One region of the Gordonia sp. NPDC003585 genome, then DNA from elsewhere that is predicted to be linked to it. Evidence: riboswitches for the same ligand, from Rfam matches in the RefSeq annotation. Region 1 holds a riboswitch; the other holds the start of a gene.
The links. Region 1 has a riboswitch for thiamine pyrophosphate ahead of thiC (phosphomethylpyrimidine synthase ThiC). Riboswitches for the same ligand answer to the same signal wherever they lie in the genome.
Positions count from the first base shown of each region.

Region 2: another riboswitch for thiamine pyrophosphate. It lies ahead of thiO (glycine oxidase ThiO); the one in region 1 lies ahead of thiC (phosphomethylpyrimidine synthase ThiC).

Region 1 is NZ_JBEXMX010000003.1:34,612-41,801, reverse strand. It holds gene ABZW74_RS01230 (ABC transporter family substrate-binding protein) at 1-381, shown strand, start outside; gene ABZW74_RS01225 (VOC family protein) at 392-736, opposite strand; gene thiD (bifunctional hydroxymethylpyrimidine kinase/phosphomethylpyrimidine kinase) at 766-1,620, opposite strand; gene thiC (phosphomethylpyrimidine synthase ThiC) at 1,617-3,305, opposite strand; TPP riboswitch at 3,297-3,410, opposite strand; gene ABZW74_RS01210 (GNAT family N-acetyltransferase) at 3,640-3,987, shown strand; gene ABZW74_RS01205 (siderophore-interacting protein) at 4,243-4,998, shown strand; gene ABZW74_RS01200 (ABC transporter substrate-binding protein) at 5,078-6,103, opposite strand; gene ABZW74_RS01195 (wax ester/triacylglycerol synthase domain-containing protein) at 6,154-7,190, opposite strand, start outside.
Region 2 is NZ_JBEXMX010000036.1:9,689-16,878, reverse strand. It holds gene ABZW74_RS11950 (LuxR family transcriptional regulator) at 1-1,673, opposite strand, end outside; gene ABZW74_RS11945 (ABC transporter permease) at 1,744-2,481, opposite strand; gene ABZW74_RS11940 (ABC transporter ATP-binding protein) at 2,478-3,407, opposite strand; gene ABZW74_RS11935 (thiazole synthase) at 3,431-4,207, opposite strand; gene thiS (sulfur carrier protein ThiS) at 4,200-4,397, opposite strand; gene thiO (glycine oxidase ThiO) at 4,394-5,461, opposite strand; TPP riboswitch at 5,456-5,559, opposite strand; gene thiE (thiamine phosphate synthase) at 5,660-6,322, shown strand; gene ABZW74_RS11915 (hypothetical protein) at 6,726-7,100, shown strand.

The DNA.
Region 1 (7,190 bases):
AACGTGATCCAGCGTCCGTCGTCGGACTTCTCGAAGGTCGTCACCAACAAGGAATTCGACATCTTCCTGATGGGCTTCCAGTCCAGTGATCCGTTCGGAATGGCGTACTTCTGCCAGATCTGGTGCGAGAAGTCATCCTTCAACAAGAGTGGTGCCGGTTCGCCGCAGTTGGACGCCGAGATCGCACGGGTCGGGCAGATCGCCGATCCGGCAGAACAGATCGCGGCGGGAAACAAGGTGGAGCGCACCGCCTTCGCGCAGTACGCGATGCTTCCGTTCACCAACGGGCCCACCATGGTGGCCGTGAAGCAGGGACTCGCGAACTACGGTGCGGGGCAGTTCTTCGTCGGCCCGGTCGAGGACATCGGCTGGCAGAAGTAGGAGGGCGGCCTCACCGGTGCTCGAGCACGTTGACGACGTTTCCGGCCGGATCACGGAAGAAGAATCGGCGAACGCCCCACTCCTCGTCGCACAACGCGTGGACGATCTCGAGCCCGGCGGCCTCGGCGGCCGCGTGTGCGGCGTCGACGTCCTCGACCTGGAGGGAGGCGACCGGATTGCACGACGCGGTCGCATCTTCGGTCATCAGACTGAACTGGGCGACGTCACCGGAGCCGAGCGTGACGATCCAGCCATGGTCCATCAGCACCTCGAGGCCGAGGGTCTGCCGGTAGGCGGTGGTGGCGGCCGCGATATCGTCGACGGTCAGAATGGGTACTGCGCGTGACAGCTTCATTCGGCCACCGTAATCGGTGACGGTGGCCGTTACGGCCGGCTCACGCGCCACAGAGGGTTGACGGGACCGTGCCCGGCACCCAGCGGGTACGCCGCAGCGAGACCCTTCGATACCCAACTCTTGGCGAAGGCAACCGCGTCGGGTACCGAATACCCGTGTGCGAGTGCGGCTGTGATGGCCGCGGCGAGGGTGTCGCCGGCGCCGTGGTCGTGGGGGGTGTCGATGCGCACGTGGTCGAACTCGTGGAACTCGGTGCCGTCGTAGAGCAGATCGGTGCTGCGGTCGGAACTCCGCAGATGTCCGCCCTTCACCAATGCCCACTGCGCACCCAGGCCGTGCAGAACCCGGGCCGCATCGCGTTGGGTGGCATCGTCGACGACGTCGATTCCGGTGATGAGCCGCACCTCGTCGAGGTTGGGCGTCACCACGGTGGCCAGCGGAATCAGCGTGTCACGCAACGTGTCCAAGGCCTCGGTGGCGAGAAGCGGGTCGCCGTGCATCGAAGCGCATACCGGGTCGACGACGAGCGGTACGTCGGAGCCGCGGCCCAGACCGGACTCTCGGCACTGCGCCGCTACCGCGTCGATGATCGGGGCCGACGCCAGCATGCCGGTCTTGGCCGCACCAATGCCGATGTCGTCGATCACGCAACGCATCTGGGCGGCCACCACGTCAGGAGTGATCTCCTGGAAACCGCTGACACCCAGCGAGTTCTGCACCGTGACCGCGGTGACCGCAACACAGGCATGAAGACCGAGTAGTGCAAAGGTGCGCAAGTCGGCCTGGATGCCCGCGCCGCCACCGGAGTCCGACCCGGCGATGGTCATCACCCGGATCGGGGTGGAACCCGTTGCGGCGGTGGGTAACAGCGGGACGTCCGTCATGTGGTGGTGGCCTCCAGGGGTAGATAGACGCGGTTGCCGGCCTCGACGAACTCCGCCGACTTGGCCGCCATCTCCTGCGCGATCTTGCGGTCGATGTCCTCGGCGGTGACGAGATTGTTCTCCTCGGCATAGGCGCGCACGTCGGCGGAGATGCGCATCGAGCAGAACTTGGGGCCGCACATGGAACAGAAGTGGGCGGTCTTGGCCGGTTCGGCGGGCAGTGTCTCGTCGTGGTACTCGCGGGCGGTGTCCGGGTCGAGGGCCAGGTTGAACTGGTCGGTCCAGCGGAACTCGAAGCGCGCCTTGGACAGTGCGTCGTCGCGGGACTGTGCACCCGGCAGTCCCTTGGCGAGGTCGGCAGAGTGCGCGGCGATCTTGTAGGTGATCACACCGACCTTCACGTCGTCGCGGTTGGGCAGCCCGAGGTGTTCTTTCGGCGTGACGTAGCAGAGCATGGCGGTGCCCGCCTGGGCGATCATCGCGGCGCCGATCGCCGAGGTGATGTGGTCGTAGGCTGGTGCGATGTCGGTCGCGAGCGGGCCGAGGGTGTAGAACGGCGCCTCCTCGCAGAGCTCTTCCTCGAGCCGCACGTTCTCGGCGATCTTGTGCATCGGGACGTGGCCCGGACCTTCGATCATCACCTGCACGCCATGGGATTTCGCGATCTTCGTGAGCTCGCCGAGCGTTCGGAGTTCGGCGAACTGCGCCTCGTCGTTGGCATCGGCGATCGAACCCGGACGCAGGCCGTCGCCGAGCGAGAAGGTGATGTCGTAGCGCGCGAAGATCTTGCACAGCTCGTCAAAGTGCGTGTACAGGAACGACTCCTGATGATGGGCAAGGCACCACGCGGCCATGATCGACCCGCCTCGGGAGACGATGCCGGTGACCCGTCGGGCCGTCAGCGGGACGTATCGGAGCAGCACCCCGGCATGCACCGTCATGTAGTCGACGCCCTGCTCGGCCTGCTCGATCACCGTGTCGCGGTAGATCTCCCACGTCAGTTTGGTGGGATCGCCGTTCACCTTCTCCAAAGCCTGATAGATCGGCACCGTGCCCACCGGGACGGGCGAGTTGCGCAGGATCCATTCGCGCGTCATGTGGATGTCCTTGCCGGTGGACAGATCCATGATGGTGTCGGCCCCCCAGCGCGTGGCCCACACCATTTTCTCCACTTCCTCGGCGATGGAACTGGTGACCGCGGAGTTGCCGATGTTGGCGTTGACCTTCACCGCGAACGCCTTGCCGATGATCATCGGTTCCGATTCCGGGTGCCGATGATTCACCGGGATCACCGCACGGCCAATCGCGACCTCGCTGCGGACCAACTCGGCGTCGACGCCCTCGCGAGCGGCGATATAGCGCATCTCGTCGGTGATGATCCCCGCGCGTGCCCACGCGAGCTGGGTGGCGGCGCCGTCGATGGGGTCGGGTCGCTGCCACGCGTCGCGGATGGGCGGCAGGCCGGCTTGGACGTCGATGTGCGCCGTCGAATCGGTGTACGGCCCGGAGGTGTCGTAGACGTCGAGGTGTTCGCCGTTCGTCAGGTGGATGCGCCGATGCGGAACACGCAGATGGTCGAGTGTGCGGTAGTGCTTGGTGCTGCCCTCGATCGGGCCGGTGGTCAGCAGGTCGGCGTCGACGGTGATGTCGGTGCGCGAACCGGATGTGGGTATACGAGTGCCCATGAGATGTCTCCCTACGCCGGCATTACCCGGACAGGTTCAGGCGGTCGGCGACCGCCCGTCGCCATCTCAGCCCTCGGTGTCGTGAGAGCCCCCGCGATGTTGAGTTGTGGCTGTGAGTCAACCCCAGCGATGCGAACGCATCGCCCGACACTCTACGCCCTATCCGACCGGACAGGATTGTTTGCTGTGCCCCCGTAGCCATGGCATGGCTACGGTCCCGTAAGGTACTGTGTGACCCGAATCACAGTAGTGACGTGAGGCGCCTGGCTGGGGAATCAGGCGCACGCGCCGTGGTCCACGCGTAGTCGTCTGAGCATTTCCGGGAGGGAATCCGTTGAACAGGAAACATCGGCAACCGCCGCCGCAGTCCGCGCAGGCGATTCTCCAGCAGATCTCACAGGTCGTGCACAATCCCGAACGGGATCGATTCGAGTTGTGGGTGGCCGGCGACCTTGTCGGCGTGCTCGGCTATTCGACCGAGACGACCGACGGTCAGACGACGGTCACGGTGCTGCACACCGTCCTCTACGACGAGTATTCCGGTCATGGTCTCGGGACCCGGCTGACGCGGTGCGTCATCGGATACGTCCGCGACCAGAACGCGCGGTTGCGGCCGGTGTGTTCGTTCACCAAGCACTACGTCGACGCCCATCCGGGGATCGTCGCGCTTGCGCCGGCCTGATCCGACGAGTGCAGCAGTCGGTCTCCTGACCAGGGCAAATCCGTCAGCGTCGTACCCGAAAAATCTAGGGGAAGAACTTCTTCCCCGGGGTTCATGGTCGTCCGCGAGAATTCTCTGGGGGAGGACTCCAAGGGTAGGGGAAGAAGATTCCTCCCCTACTTTTGTGGCGGCGGATCGGGGTCGACGGTGGCCACCGAAGTCGAATGCAAGTTAGGGTAGGCTAATTTCGAAACTGCTGTCGACGGGAGGCTGATGATGACAGAGGTGTCCACCAAGGGGCGTGGCTGGCAAGGTGCCGTGCTCAAACTGCTGCGTGCCGACGACTTCGCGTTCACCGTGACCAGCACGGAAACCGTCACCGATCACTACGTGCGCCTCGGATTCACCGGTGGCGGATTGCTGACGGAGGTCAAGCAACACCCGACGATGTGGGTGCGAATGTGGTTCGAGGACAACGGCAAGTTGCATCAGCGTGGCTACACGCTGGTCGACCCCGATCCGGCGTCGGACACTTTTCACATCGAGTTCGCCATCCACGACGGCGCGTCGGCACGCTGGGCGCAGCAGGCACAACCCGGCGACACGATCAATGCGACGGTGATGGGGTCGAAGTTCGAGATGCCCGACCCGCCCGCGAAGGGATTCCTGATCGCGGGCGACACGGCGTCGATGGCCGCGATCAACTCGATTCTCGACGCGATCTCGGCGTCGTCGGCGCCGGAAACGCCGGCCACCATCTGGTTTGAATACCAGCATGAGTCCGACAAAGATTTGCCGCTGCGATCGCGCGCTCAGGACACCGTGCACTGGATCGCCCGCGAGCGTTCTGGGGCAGCCCTGGTCGAGACGGTGAAGGCGGCCGCCTTTGACGCGAGTGGCCATTTCGGTTGGGTCGCACTCGATTCGGCGAGTACACGGGCTGTGACTGCAGCCTTCAAGAACGATTTCAACTTGGGTAAGAAGGCCGTCAAGGGTATGGCCTACTGGATCGAGGGGAAGTCCTTCGGCTGAGCCGGAAGGGATCTGCGCTCGCAGCTGCAACACACAAGGGCGGGACCGCAATTGCGGCCCCGCCCTTGAGTGTTGAAGTTCAGCTCTGCTTCGCCGTCGCGGCCAGGGCCGGGTTCAGGCGGTCGAGGACCCACGGGATCGACAGGACGCTCGGCGTGTTGAGCGCGTTGATCTCGTCGGAGGTGAGCGCCGGCGCGGCGCCGGCCTTCACTCCAGCGAGGTTCGAATAGCCTGGCAGACTGCGGAACTGCTGGTCGAGCTGTGGTGTCGCACCGGTTGCCAGCACCAGGTTCGCGTCGAGGACGGGTACGTTCTCGAGCCCGATGGTGAACCGAGGTGCGTTGCCCTGGCGAGCGCGCTCGGCCGCCACCGTCGGCGAAACCTTCAGTCCGATGCTGGTAAAGATCTGTCCCGCACCGTCATTGGGGTCGCCGAGAACCGAGATCTGTGTCGGCGTGTACATGAACGAAAGCGAGTACGTCTTGTCGGCCAGCCCCGGGTTGGCCGTCTTGACCGACGAGTACTTCTCGTTGACTCCGTTGATGAGCTCGGTGGCCTTCTCCGGTTCCCGCAGCGCGGTGCCGAGCACGGTCACGAGCTTGTCCCACGGGTCCACCGACGAGGCACTGACCGCGCCGATGGTCGGCGCCAACGCCGCCAACTGGTCGCGCAGCGCGGCCGGGGCGTACGACGGGACCAGGATCAGATCGGGGTTGAGCTTGGCGATCTGGGTGATCTGCGCGCTCGGGTCGGTCGGCGAGGTGATCGCCGTCGACGAGTTCAGCTTGTCGCCGGTCCAGGGCGCCTTCTGCGCCGGACCGGTCTGCCCGGTCAGATAGCCGACCGGCGTCACGCCGAAGGCGAGTACGGTGTCGATCCATTGCGTGCCGACGGCCACGATCCGTTGCGGCACAGCGGGAATCACCACCGGCTTCTGACCCGGCAGGTCGGCGATGGTGACCGGCGAGACGCTGGCCGGCGTGTCGTTCTCCTCCGGCGCACTGCATCCCGCGAACAGTCCGGCAGCCAGCAACGCGGCCAACAGGGCCGCGATCGGTGTGAGCGTCCGGGTGCGTGATCTGGGACGATTTCTACTTGTGGGCATGCACTTTCCTCAATCCCCGACGTTGTGGACAGATCTCGATGCAGCAAGACTCACTGCGCGGGTGTTGCCTCCGCTATGACCGCGTCGAACGCTTCGATGAAGCGTGCCGCGTAACCCGGCAGCGCCGCGGGATCGGCGACAATACCGAAGGTGGTTGTGCCACCAAGGATCAGGCACGTCACCGAGAACGAATAACCGACCAACGGCGACAGCGGTGTCAGGGCGGCGATCTTGCGCCCCAAAGCCGACCGGACCCGGGTGAATCCGGGGTTGATGCCGATGTGGATGTCGGGACTCATGCGGTCCATCGACGCGGCGACGATCTCCCGCATCTCCGCCCATGGCGGAGCCGGTTCCTGATCGTTGGCGACCAGCGCCAACTCCATACGCGACGATTCGACGATCGCGAGTTCGGCACGCGCCCGATCGATGTGACGATTCAGGTCGGACTCCGAACCGAGCAGGTTGAGCAGCGAGATCGCGACCGCGTTGCCGGTGTGCCGGAAGGACTGGTCGAGCGTGACCGGGAGTGTGACCCGGATGCTCTCGGATTGCGGCCCTTCGCCATTCGGCGCCGCGACGCTCAGGGTTTTGGCGATCGCGCCGAGGAGGAACTCGTGCACCGACGCATCGTGCGCCTTGGCGGCCCGACGCAGCGTGCGGGTCGACGCGCGATACAGCGCGATCTCCCGCTTCCCGGATTCTGTCAGTGCAGGCCAGTCGCGGCCGGCCTCGCCGTCCATCCACTGCTTCTCGAAGGCGACGCGGGAGGAGTGCAAGAGGTCCGGATCGATCGGCCCCGTGCGGAAGCGCGGGCTCGTGGCGAAACGCTCGAACTCGGAGAAGTCCCCGTCCTTGACATCGGCCAGCAGTCCGGCAAAGGCCGCACCGGCGATCCCGTCGGAGAGACTGTGGTGGACCTTCAGCAGGATCACCTGATCCCCGGTCTCCGACGAGGTCAGAAGCGTGACGCTCCAGAACGGATCCGGCCGTGGCAGAGGCTGTTCGAGCAGAGCCGCGATCCGTCGGTACAGATCGCCGCGGTCGGTGAACCGATCCTCGGTGACGTGCCGATCGACATCGACGT
Region 2 (7,190 bases), on a different contig from region 1:
CGCGCGGCGGCCAGATTGCCGTCGTCGAGCCGACCGGTGAGCGTGAGCGCCAGCATCTCGCCGAAAGCGGTCGGGAAGCGCAGCATTCCGTCGACCTCGAGTCCACGACCGCGGCCGGCCACCTTCTCGACGGCACTGCCCTGACCTCGCAGCGCCCGCGACAGACTGCCCCCGAAGACCGCCCACTCCACCGCCCACGGCAGCGGGTGCTTCTCGGCGAACACCTCGTCGGACAGGCGAACCGCGTCGTCGATCCGGTTCTCGAACAGCGCGCACGCCGACGCGATACCGGTGACGATGGGACGCAGGCCCGGATCCTGGATGCGTTCGAACAGGATCTCCAAGAACTCTTCGGCGCGGTCGGCGTCGCCCATCGCCCAGAACATGTTGCCGACGCGCAGCCCGCCCCAGCGCAGGATCTGCGCCTCGTTGTCGAAGTCGTCGGGGTCGAAGCGGCTGAGGATCTGCTCGGCCTCGTCGGGATGGCCCTGCCACATCAGGGCCCGGGCCAGCATCTCCGCCTCGTCGAGCCCGCCGCCCTCCTCGAGCGCTGCGCGCGCGAACCGCTCGCCCATCGGGATCTGCGCCAGGTTCATCGCGTCCCGAGCAGCCGCACCGAGCAGTTCGAGGTCGATGTCGACGTCACTCTCGATGGCCAGGTCGGCCAGGCGGATGCGTTCGGCGGGCGTCGTCCGCGGTCGTTCACGCAAAGCCTTGACGAGCTTGCCGCGCAGCCGCCGCGACGACACCAGACCCAGACGACGACGGATGACCTCGCCGAACAGCGGGTGATGGAAGCCGACGTTGAGCCGTCGGCCGTCCCGGACGATGCGCACGAGCCCGGCGATCTCCGCCTCTTCCACCGCTTCTTCGCCGGCGAGTTCGGACAGGACGTCGATGTCGAGGGGCTCGCACAGGCTCAGGTACTTCAGTGCGGTGAGCACGGTGTCGTCGAGTTGCTCGATGCGGCCTTCGAGCAGCGACGCGAGTTCGGAGGTGATCGCGGCGCGGCCGCGCAACTGCCAGATCCCCTTGACCTGCCGCAACGTATTGGCCTGCCGTGCACCGTCGACCATGTGCCGGAGGAAGAGCGCGTTACCGCCCGACGCCTCCCACATCAGGTTGGCCGAATGCTCCTCGAGTTGCCCGCCGAGCACCGACTCGATGAGGTCGACGCTCTGCTCCTTGGTGAAGGGTGACAAGGTGATTCGAGTGAGGTGGTTGTCTTTCCACAGCGAGGTGACGGCGTCGGGCACCACCTCGCCGCTGCGCACCGTGGCGACGATGTGGACGGCGCGGTCGATGGCAAGCTGATGCAGCAGCGTCGCCGACAGTTCGTCGAGCAGATGGGCGTCGTCGACGCCGATGACCACGTCACCGTCGGCGAGTAGCGATTCGCGGGCCGCGGCGAGGTAGGTCACGGGATCACTGGACGTGGCCGGACCGACGAGATGCGCGAAGACGCCCAACGGAATCGACCGGGCCGACTCGGTGCCCGCGACCCACCGGACGCCCGACGACAAGCCGGCCGTGACATGACGCGCGAGCGTGGTCTTGCCGACGCCGGAATCGCCGGTGAGGACCACGCCGCACCCGGTGGTCTCCCCGCGCAGGGCAGCCTGAATGGTTCGGAACTCGCGTTCACGCTCCACCAAGGGCCAATTCCCGGACATGCCTGCAGATTTTAGACTCATCGGTAAGTCTCGGCACCAGTCGCGGTCAAGTCTGACCGAACTGTTCACATCAGGCGTCGCGTTTGTTGACCACGGCGATCGCTGCGCCGAGAATCACCAGCGCGACCAGGGCAAAGTAGACCAGTGAACCGTAGATGTTCCAGTGGAAATCGCCGGTGTCGCCGGTGAGGAACCGCCAGCCGTTGGTGAACGGGAGGAACGGCACCACCGGCTCCCCGACCTTCGGCAGCAGAGGTATCACGACCGTCTCCACGAGGAGCGTCCACACCAGCACGATCGTCACCGCACCCGCCGTCTGCCGGATCAGTGCACCCACCGCCACGCCGATCAGCATCGCCAACGCGATGAAGATGGGCGTCCCCCAGAGCTGACGGATGGCATCCGAACTGGTGAGGTCGAAGTCGTCACCGGCAAAGAGCTTGGCGATGACCAGACCCAGCAGGCAGATCACGAAGGTCACCACCAGGCCGACGATCGCGAACACCACCCCCTTGGCGACGAGCACCTGCCAACGGCGGGGCGTTGCCTCGAAGGACAACCGGATGGTTCCGAAGCGGTACTCCGTGGTGATCCCCAGGACCGCCATGATCAACAAGACGGCGAGACCGAACTGGTTCACGCCCAACAGGTAGACGTTCGCCGGGTTGTCGGTGAGCTCGTCGACCGGACCGCCCGACGAGATCAGCGCGGCCAGACCCAGACCCAGGACGGCCACGATCGCCACGCACCAGTAGGGCGAGCGCGTGCTCATGAGCTTGATCCGCTCCGAGTCGATCGTCGCGATCATGCCACGACCCCCGTTCCACCCTGGTATTCGACGTCACCGGCGGTGACCTGCATGAAGACCTCCTCGAGCGATGCGGTCTCCTCGGTCAGTTCGTGCAGGACCACCCCGGCCGCAGCGGCCAGGTCGCCCACCTGGTCGGTGGTCGTGTCGGGCACCACCATCACCGGTCGGCCCTTGGCGTCGGCGGGACCGGGCGCCGGCGCCAGGCCTGCCGCGGCCAGCGCGACGTGCAGATCCTCCAGCTGCGGACCGCGCACCCGAACCGAAGTCTGTGCACGCGAGGTGAATTCGCTGACCGAGCAGTCGGCGATGAGCCGCCCGCGGCCGATGACAATGAGATGGTCGGCGGTGAGCGCCATCTCGGCAAGGAGGTGGCTGGAGACGAAAACGGTGCGCCCCTCCGAAGCGAGCTGTCGCATGAATCCGCGAATCCAGACGATGCCCTCGGGGTCGAGGCCGTTGACCGGCTCGTCGAACATCAGCGTGTGCGGGTCACCGAGGAGTGCGCCGGCGATGCCGAGCCGCTGCGACATGCCGAGCGAGAAGCCACCCGCGCGCTTGGTGGCCACCGACGTCAGACCGACCATCTCGATGACCTCGTCGACCCGACTCGCCGGAATCCGGTTGGCCGCCGCCAGCCAGCGCAGATGCGACCGCGCACTCCGGTTGGGATGGACCCATTTGGCGTCGAGCAGCGCCCCCACCTGCCGGATCGGATCCTCGAGATCCTGGTAGCGCTGACCGTCGATGGCGACCGAACCCGAGGTGGGACGGTCGAGGTCGAGCATCATGCGCATCGTGGTCGACTTGCCGGCACCGTTGGGGCCGAGGAAGCCCGTCACGTGCCCGGGTGACACCTCGAAACTGAGGTTGTCGACGGCGCGCTTGTCGCCGAAGTCTTTGGTGAGCTTCTGGACTGTGAGCACACCCCGACCATAGCGTGACCCACTCAACTGCTGGTCGCGCGCTCGGGCGACGACGCCTCCGCCCAGAAGCGACGCGGGATCCGTCCCGCCTGCGCCGCGAGCCGGCCCGCGAGAACCGCGTGGCGCATGGCGGCGGCCATCCGTTCCGGGTCGTCGGCCCGGGTGACCGCCGACGCCAGCAACACTCCGTCGCAACCGAGTTCCATCGCGAGGGCCGCGTCGCTTGCGGTGCCGATCCCGGCGTCGAGGATCACCGGCACCTGCACCCGCGCGACGATCATCTCGATGTTGTGCGGGTTGAGGATGCCGAGGCCAGTGCCGATCGGGGAGCCGAGGGGCATCACAGCAGCGACGCCGATGTCTTCGAGCCGGGCAGCGAGGACGGGGTCGTCGTTGGAGTAGGCCAGCACGGTGAACCCGTCCCGGACCAGCGCCGACGCGGCGTCGACCAGTTCGATCGGATCGGGCATGAGGGTGCGTTCGTCGGCGACCACCTCGAGCTTGACCCAGTCGGTCTCCATGGCCTCGCGGGCCAGTTGCGCGGTCAGCACCGCCTCGGCCGTCGTGTGGCAGCCTGCCGTGTTGGGCAGGGGTGCGATGTCGAGGCGCCGGAGCAGGTCGAGCACTCCGGTGCCCGACGCGGCGTCGACCCGCCGGATCGCGACGGTGGTGAGTTCGGTGCCCGACGCGATCAGTGCGCGTTCGAGGACCGCCAGGCTCGTCGCGCCGCCGGTACCGGTGATGAGTCGTGATCCGAACTCGCGGTCCGCGATCCGCAACGGATCTGTGCAGTCAGCCACCCTGCACCGCCGTCACGACCTCGACCACCGAACCATCCGGAATGGATTGCGCCCACGAGCCTTTCGGGACGACCGCGCCGTCGACGGCGACCGCAACCCCGCGGTCGGGCAGGCCCAGATGCGTCAGCAGCGCGGCCACCGACGTTTCCGGGGCCACCGCTGTCGGTTCGCCGTTGACCGTGATCGTCATCTCTCGCCTCCCGAAGTCATTGCCGCCGGTGTGGGTGCCCGCCGCGGATCACCGAGCAGCCCCACCACCTCGTCGGCCGTGAGTGGTGCGAGCACAATTCCGTTGCGGCCGTGGCCGGTTGCGACCACGGTCCGCTCGTCGAGACGCCGAATGATCGGCAGTCCGTCCGCCGTGCATGGACGTAGGCCCGCGCCCGCCTCGACGAGTTCGTACGTACGCAGCCCCGGCATCACCTCGGTGGCGTCGGCGAGCAGGTCGAGCACTCCGCCTGCCTCGGGAAGGATATCGCCGGCATCGACAGGAGCTTCGTATTGCGTTGCGCCGACGACGATTCCATCGGCACGAGGCACCAGGTACACATTGCGGCCGCCGACCGCCGCGCGGATCACGTGGCGCGGCGGTGGCACCGAGGACCGCGTGCGCCGCAACCTGAGCACCTCACCCTTGGCGGCCTGGAGTTGCGCCTGCGGCCATAGTGCGTTGGTGCCCAATCCGGCGGCGAGGACCACCTGGTCGTCGTCGAGCGCGTCTCGCGAACCGATTCGCGTGTCGTCGAACACGACGCCCGACGCGCGGGCCGTGTCCCGCAGCGCTGTCAGGAGCCGCCGATTGTCCAGTGCCCATTCGCCTTCGGCGCGGTAGCCGCCCACGAGCCGGGTACTCAGCGCCGTCTCGAGTGCGCGGATGTCGCGGCCGGTGATCGAGGTGAGCACCGTGCGAGCGTCGGTCTGCTGAGACCACACGAACCGGGCGAGATGGTCGAGACGGTGCAGGTCGGCTGCGGTACCGGCGACGAACAGCGAATCGGTGGCGGTCACGACGTTCGGGTCGCCGAGCCGGTCGATGAGGGCGGGCCAGCGTCGAACCGATTCGACGGACATCGCGAGCAGCGTCTCTTCGCCCGGAATGCCCTCGCCCAACGATCCGAGCATGCCGCCGGCCACATGTGAGGCACGGTCGGCGACTCCCGCGTCGACGACCCGCACACGCCAACCGGCGTCGGACGCCGCAAGCGCAATGGACAGCCCGATGACGCCGCCGCCCACAACGGCAACACTCTGCACGTGCAATCACCTTCCTTCGCCGGCATTACCCGGATCAGGTCAGACGGTCTGCGGCTTCTCCGCACTCTCAGCCCGGCCGGGCTCCCGTGATGTACTCCGATCATGAGCCTACGCGGCCGGTCGGTCTTGGTTGAGTGCAGCCCGGTCCGCCAAAGCGGCGTCGACGAGCCCTGACCGCCGCGAGGTAGCGTCTACCCGATGACCACCTCGCCCCGACAGCGACTCGACACGGCGACGCTCTACCTGTGCACCGACGCACGGCGAGAGCGCGGCGATCTGCTCGATTTCGTCTCGAAGGCCATCGACGGTGGCGTCGACATCGTCCAGTTGCGCGACAAGGGATCGGTCGGCGAGGAGCGATTCGGGACGCTGGAGGCGCGTGAAGAACTCGCGATCCTCGCGGAGCTGCGTCGGGTGGTCCGTGCTCGCGGAGCGCTGCTGGCCGTCAACGATCGCGCCGACATCGCGGCCCTGGCTCAGGCCGACGTCCTGCATGTGGGCCAGGGTGATCTCGCGCCTGCTGCCGCCCGGCAGATCGTCGGGCCCGACGTGGTCATCGGGCTGTCGACGCATGATGTCGACCAGGCCGCAGGCGCCGCGGCCGACGACGACGTCGACTACTTCTGCGTCGGCCCGTGCTGGACGACGCCCACCAAGCCGGGACGGCCGGCGGCCGGGCTGGATCTGGTGACCTCGGTCGCCGCGACGAACTCGGTAAAGCCGTGGTTCGCGATCGGCGGCATCGACCTCGCCCGGCTCCCCGAAGTGCGGGCAGCCGGGGCGGAGCGGATCGTCGTCGTGCGTGCCATCACTGCGGCGGACGATCCGGAATCGGCGGCGCGAGCGCTGGTCCGAGGCTGACCAGCTGCCCTCCGGCCTGGAGGGAATCTGTACGTGGCGGCCCGACCAAGTGCACAGTGCATTTCGTCGCGCCGGCAGGTACAGATTCCCGACGCGGCGAATAGTCATTTGCCGCCCGGCGAACGGCGGGTCTAAGGTGGTCGCCATCATGCTGTACATCGCGAACGCGCTCGTAACCCGCCGCAGCGGGGTCTGAATCTGACCGACCCCCCGCTGCGGGGTCTATGCGTGCGCACGTCGGTCATCTTCACTTCGACCGAAATCGGTACACGCGATGCACAGCCTTCATCTTTCTCAACGATCCTGTTCGTGCGATGAGCACGCCGGTCGGCCCATGGGCGACCCGTTCGCCCGCCGGTACGGCTCACCACTGCCCCGGGGTATGCGCGAGGAGGCATCCGGCATGACCTTTCCAGAATTCATCGATCACTACTCCCCCGGCGGAAGCATCCGACTCGGGTCATGGTCCATGGAGCCCACCCACCACGACCTCGTCGAGTGCCGCGCGACCTTCGCGCTCGAGGACCGGATCATGTCGCTGTCCGCCGTTGCCAGCGGTCCGGTCGGCGCGATGACGTCGATGCTGCACGAGATCGGCGCACCCATCTCCATCGTCAAATCCCACCAGCGCGTCAGCGACGGCCAGATCACGGCATTCCTGCTGTGCGAAAGGGACGACCGGCAGGTGTGGGCGCTCGGTGACGGCACGACGTGCGACGAGGCCAACGTCAACGCGCTTGTCGCGGGTGCGAACCGGCTGCTCGCCGGGAGCGAGTGAGTCTGGGCGGGCCGCCTACCCGCCGAACGCGACGCCAGGCACGTGCGCCCACAAAAGTAGGGGAAGAAGTTTCTTCCCCGGCCCTTGGTG